One region of the Paenibacillus sp. B46(2026) genome, then DNA from elsewhere that is predicted to be linked to it. Evidence: riboswitches for the same ligand, from Rfam matches in the RefSeq annotation. Region 1 holds a riboswitch; the other holds the start of a gene.
The links. A riboswitch is a leader RNA that binds a small molecule or an ion and turns the genes downstream of it on or off. The one in region 1 is predicted to bind S-adenosylmethionine.
Positions count from the first base shown of each region.

Region 1 (3,244 bases):
ACTGCAATCAGCATAAGACTAAGTAAAGCAAAAGACCATTTTTTCATGTGTAAAACCCCTTCTCTAATCATTTTTTCATGTGGTATCCGCATGAATGCATACCCCTCATGTTATCTATGTGTTATTTCCTGGTGAAAAATACAACCAAGCGATCTCCTGCCATTTGGAGAATTTGTACCAGAATGATCATAGAGACTACGGATATAATCATGATTTCATCCTGATAACGATAGTATCCATAGTTAATTGCCAGCGTTCCCAGACCTCCACCACCGACCATACCCGCCATCGCCGTGTACGAGACAAGCGTAACGATAGTGATGGTTATTCCAGCAAGCAGACCAGGTAGTGCCTCAGGCAACAGTACCCGTCTTACAATCTGTCCAGTCGATGCACCCATTGCCTGTGCCGCTTCAATGACACCACGATCCACTTCACGCATTGTTGTCTCTACCAGTCGAGCGAAGTAAGGAGCTGCTGAAATAACTAAAGGTGGGATAACACCAAGCACCCCTGTAGCTGTACCGACGAGTGAACGAGTGAATGGAATAAGAGCAACAATCAATATGATAAATGGGATCGATCGCAAAATATTAACAATCAGGGACAGTATAATGTACACCACCCTTGACTGGGTTGAAGCAGATCGGGCTGTCATGAACAGCAGCACCCCGAGCGGTAAACCAAAGATTACGGTAAACAAGCCTGATACACCCAAAATTTGCAGTGTCTCAATGGAAGCTTTACCAACCTCTTCCCAACGTACGGTTGAAAAATCCATGTTAACGTAACACCTCCACATCAAGTCCCTCTGCGGTTAATTCTGATATCGTCCGGTCAATCGCATTAGTATCGCCTTCGAACCGAACGGTCAGCTGACCATAAGGAACCTGTTTGATCGTAGAGATCGTACCTTGCAGGATGGCAAAATCCACACCCGTTTTACGTACCGTTCTGGATAAAATCGCTTCATACGTTTTGTTACCCAAAAAGGATATCTTCACAAGTTTGGAAGCAGCACCTGCCTGTAATTCCAAGCCTGCATTCGCCAAAGCAGTCTCTTCAAGGGCAAGTTCAACTTCATGATCACGCATCATAAAGTCCCGCGTAATGGCATGCTGCGGCTTCAGGAATACTTCGGTTACAGGTCCCTGTTCCACTATGCCGCCTTGATGAATGACAGCCACTTTGTCACAGATATTCTGGATGACGTGCATCTCATGTGTAATCAGCACAATCGTGAGGTTGTACTTTTCGTTAATGTCGAGCAATAACTTCAGAATTGAATTTGTCGTCTGCGGATCAAGTGCCGAGGTGGCCTCATCACAGAGAAGTACATTCGGATCACTTGCAAGTGCTCTCGCAATCCCTACACGTTGTTTCTGTCCACCCGATAATTGAGCCGGATATTTGTTGCTATGATGCTCCAGACCAACCAGAGTGAGCATTTCCTTCACTTTGCGATCAATGGCTTCCCTGGGTGTATTCACAAGCTTTAGTGGAAAAGCCACATTGTCATATACCGTTGCCGAGGATAACAGGTTAAAGTGTTGAAAAATCATCCCGATCTTGCGTCTCTGTTGCTGCAATTCGGTTTTATTCAGTTCAGTCAGGTTGATCCCGTCTACCCAAACTTCACCCTCCGTAGGGCGTTCCAACAAATTAATGCAACGGATCAGTGTACTTTTACCCGCTCCAGAATGGCCGATCACTCCGTAGATTTCACCCTTCTGAATGCTCAAATTCAGCTCGGATAATGCTGTTGTAGATTTTGCTCCTTTGCCGTACGTCTTCGTTAAACCTTTTAATTCAATCAATCGCACTTGCCCCTTTCCAACCACCTACATGTATCTTTACCCGATCTAAAGGAAAACTCCCCTATACATACAAAAAAAGAGCCCTTTGCAGATACAAAGAGGGCTCTTTACGTGAAAGAATATACCTTCTCATCTGCCAAAATCGTGTCTTGCACCATTTTGTAGGAATTAGCACCTAACATCTATAACGAATGACACATGTGTCGTGTCGTTACAAATCGGTTGCCGGGCTTCATCGGGCCTGTCCCTCCGCCGCTCTCGATAAGAAATATGTTGTTGTAGGATTCTATAAGTTCATGTAGTTTATGCTTTATAATGTGAACATAACTTCTGAAATATCAGTCATATCTGTGTAACATTCGATTGAAACTCAGTATATTCCAAGTATTCCGATTTGTCAAAGGGAATTATTTCTTTGCCATATTTTATTGATATAGCTATAAGAGGCTGTTAACGTTTCACAGACCATATCCACGCCCTGACGCATTTCCTGCACATGTTGATTCAGATCCTCCAATTTCACTTTACCTTGCAAGGTCTGATGTAACTGCCACAAATCATCGTGCATTTCGGAGTTCATGTAGTGAATTTCCATATTACGTCGTTTGCGGAGCTTGCTCATCGGCTCACGATAAGAGTCCTTGATCTGAATCAACCGCAAGGCAAGATCATGATGCTCCCTCGCATAGTCGAACTGTCTTAACACAGTAAAATAAGAAAAGTGCGCTTTTGTATTTGAGGTATTCAGCTGGAATATCTCATTCAATACGGTGCCGACTTTATCCAGAATGGCAAAGCAGCGAATGAAGCCATCTTTGTAGAAATACACATACCGGGCATACTCGGCTTTTTCGGGCGGCGTCATATCGTCCGTAGAACCTGCAACGACCTTTTGGCGAAAATGAGCAGCAGCGAAGCAGCTTTGCTCCAGTTCATCCAGTGAAGAGATAAGCCCCTGGGTCCACACATACAGTTTCCGATAGTCATGCGCGGGGTCATGGTCCACATGCATTTGTCGCTGAAATAGCTCAAGCGTATGCGCCATGGACTCCATTGCTTCTTTCAGCAAACCTTCGTTTACACGCGGCTTTTCTCCCAGCAACGTTCGCAGCATATATAACCTCCTCTTTTCCAAATCAACAAGGTTTCATCACTATAATACATAATCATTCCGAGTAAACGTGTAATTGCAGCTTGCCATAGGTTGCCCTGTTCCCCCTGACATCAAACAAAGTCCACCTGTCCAATGATGTGCATCACTGGATGGTGGACTTTCATATTTAGAACCGATTAACCGGGCGATGCAGCTTGTACACCAGGAAACTCATATACGTTAATACCCCGAACAGTATGGCGATATCCAGCATATGCGCAAGAGCTACGAACATGTATACTTCCGGACGGCTCATCGTCACCATCATGAAAAT
Region 1 is NZ_CM165907.1:5,512,033-5,515,276, forward strand. Features, by position in the region: gene AC1S8V_RS24450 (MetQ/NlpA family ABC transporter substrate-binding protein) at 1-47, opposite strand, end outside; gene AC1S8V_RS24455 (methionine ABC transporter permease) at 122-781, opposite strand; gene AC1S8V_RS24460 (methionine ABC transporter ATP-binding protein) at 783-1,817, opposite strand; SAM riboswitch class I at 1,944-2,085, opposite strand; gene AC1S8V_RS24465 (Cthe_2314 family HEPN domain-containing protein) at 2,215-2,931, opposite strand; gene AC1S8V_RS24470 (COX15/CtaA family protein) at 3,098-3,244, opposite strand, start outside.

Region 2 (3,244 bases), 360 kb from region 1:
AGATCGGTAATTTGAGGCCGGTACTTGGAGAGGGAATCATACCGGTTATTAAAGGATTGAAGCCCTCACTACTGTCGTATACAGGTTACGAGGTGATGCTGGTCATGACCGCATATATGCAAGATCCGAAAAAAAGCAATAAGGCTATGACATGGGGCTTAATGATCTCGACAATGATCTACTTGATTACAGTTGTTATGGTTGTGGGCAGCTTGTCCCTTGACGGGATTAAGACAAGAACGTGGCCAACGCTGGATTTGGTAAGAAGCTTTGAAATACAAGGTTTAATATTCGAGCGATTTGAATCATTGTTGCTGGTCATCTGGATTATGCAGATTTTTTCGACAATGGCGATCACACATTACTGCGCTTCGGTGGGCATTCGTGATTTGTTTCGTATGAAGAAGATACAGGTCATTATGTATTGCCTGCTTCCGGTCATTTATTTGACTGCAATGATGCCCAAAACGGTGAATGAGACCTTTGCACTAGGGGATATGCTAGGCAATACATCCGTGTTTTTATTTGCTATTCTACCGCTGGTATTGCTACTGCTGAGTCTTATTCGCAAAAAAGGAGGCAAACATGCATGATTCCATTCCATATGTTCCTACGCTTAGCCGCTGTATTATGCATTCTGTTAACGATATCCGGATGTTGGAGCAGCCGGGAGATAGAGGATCTAAGTGTCTACGTTGGTCTCGGGATCGATATCGGCAAAGAGACGGAATTCGAGAAGAACACTGCAGCTCAGGGAGGAACGTATCCGATGCAGAAAAATGTGACAGCCACAGTACAGATTGCTCCGGGTAGTTCGAAAAGCCAGAAAAGCGAGCAATCCGGTTCACCTGCTTCAGGCAAAAGCTCCTATTCCAATGAACAGCTTACCGGAGATTCCTTGCTGCAAATCTTTCGTCAGTTTGCACTAAGGCGAGATCGTCCACTTATCGGACATCATCTGAAGGTTATCGTTGTCTCCAAGGATATTGCCAAAAAGTATGGTCTGGACCAACTCCTTGATTTAGTCCTTCGAGATAACGATATTCGTCCAAATTGCCTGGTCCTGATTAGTCATCATCGTGCGGTAGATGTACTGACTTCACAGGACCCTTCCCGGATTCCTGCATTTCATCTCACAGGAATAACGAACAATTCGTACATTTCCAATAAGATTCTGGACCCAGTCTTGCTCTCCAAATTAGATGCCAAAATGCAATCCGGATCCAGCTTCCTGCTTCAAAATGTGCTGAATTCCAATGGAGAAGATGAGTTCTCCGGAGGCAGCGTTTTTGATGGAAAGACGAAAAAATTTCTCGGGGAACTGAGTCAAACGGACCTGGAAGGGCTATCGTGGATTAAGCCTAAAGCAAAAGGAGGCGTCTTGAAGACATATAACAAGGAGGGGTTCACCGTTATATTTGAAACGAAGAAGAAAAAAACAAAAGTAATTCCGAAGGTGGTCGGCGATGATATATCGTTCCATGTAAAGAACGAATCTGAAGGCTGGCTGATGGAGGATTGGCGTGTTCCCGAAGAAGAGCTAGAGGAGGCTTACCTCAAAGAGCTGGAAGAGGAATTTGCTGAGCTGGCCGAGCAACAGGTTCGACAGGTTCTCTACAAACTTCAACACACCTATAAAGTAGACGTTGCTGATTTTCGGGATAGTCTGCGCATCAAATATCCGGAAACATGGAAAAAGGTCAAAGACGATTGGGACCAAATTTTTAGCACCGTGCCGATTACTTATGAGGTGAACCTCAGCATTAACAGTCCGGGTTCCTCAACCGACTAGAAACATGTTCAATTTTGAATAACTGTTGACACATTCATGATAGATCGCTATATTTATAAAAAATCATTTTCTTATCCAGAGAGGTGGAGGGACTGGCCCTTAGAAACCTCAGCAACAGATCTGAAGGATACTGTGCTAATTCCAGCGGGTGAAAGCCTGATAGATAGGAGCGTTTGTTTTTATTTGTCAGTAACGGCGCACTCTTTAGGAAGAGTGGGTCTTTTTTGTTTTTTCTGGATGAAGAAGTAGGGGAGCAGCAGGTATGGAGAACAACAACGATAAAGGGCATTTTCAGCGGAAAATGCAGGCACGGCATGTGATCATGCTCTCTCTCGGAGGAGTCATTGGAACGGGATTATTCCTCAGCTCGGGTTACACGATTCAGCAGGCGGGACCACTGGGAACCATTCTGTCCTACCTGATCGGAGCAATCGTCGTATATCTGGTCATGCTATGTCTCGGTGAACTGTCTGTTCATATGCCAGAGACGGGAGCATTTCATAGCTACGCAGCCAAATACATCGGACCAGCAACAGGATACACGGTGGCCTGGTTGTACTGGTTAACCTGGACGGTTGCCCTTGGTTCCGAGTTTACAGCCGCGGGACTGCTAATGCAGCGTTGGTTTCCATCGGTGAACGTATGGATCTGGAGCGCGCTGTTTGCACTGATGATCTTTTTGTTTAATGCACTGACGGTAAAATTTTTCGCGGAATCGGAGTTCTGGTTCTCATCGGTGAAAGTAGTTACCATCGTAATCTTCATTATTATCGGTGGCGCAGCCATGTTTGGTATCATTCCGATGGCGGATGCTGAACCTGCTCCGTTTCTATCGAATATTACAGCATCTGGATGGTTCCCTCATGGGGCTACAGCGATATTGATGACCATGCTTGCTGTAAATTTTGCATTCTCAGGCACCGAGTTAATCGGCATTGCTGCCGGGGAGACGGAGAATCCGGAAAAGACAATACCAAAGGCTATTCATACAACGCTGTGGCGTTTGGTGATTTTTTTCATCGGAACGATTATTATCTTGTCTGCCTTGCTGCCTATGTCGGATGCCAGTGTACTGCAAAGTCCATTTGTAGCGGTCATGGAGCGAGTGGGTGTACCGTATGCAGCAGACATTATGAACTTTGTTATTCTAACGGCAATTCTCTCTGCTGCCAATTCAGGCCTGTATGCTTCATCACGGATGCTCTGGTCTCTGGCTGATAAAAGAACGATCTCTCCTTGGTTCGCCAAATTGACGAAACGCGGGGTACCGCTGAATGCGCTCCTGATCAGTATGGTTGGTGGTGCGCTCGCTCTGCTGTCCAGCATCATTGCGCCAGGTACCGTGTATATTACACTGGTCTCCATTTCAGGTCTGGCTGTTGTGGCCGTATGGATGAGCATCAGTGCTTCCCAGTACATGTTCCGTAGACAGTATATCCGGGAAGGACATGC
Region 2 is NZ_CM165907.1:5,869,892-5,873,135, reverse strand. Features, by position in the region: gene AC1S8V_RS26140 (GerAB/ArcD/ProY family transporter) at 1-593, shown strand, start outside; gene AC1S8V_RS26135 (Ger(x)C family spore germination protein) at 590-1,792, shown strand; SAM riboswitch class I at 1,861-1,962, shown strand; gene mmuP (S-methylmethionine permease) at 2,055-3,244, shown strand, end outside.
Region 2: it holds a riboswitch for S-adenosylmethionine, as region 1 does, so the genes downstream of both, mmuP (S-methylmethionine permease) here and AC1S8V_RS24460 (methionine ABC transporter ATP-binding protein) in region 1, are expected to answer to the same signal.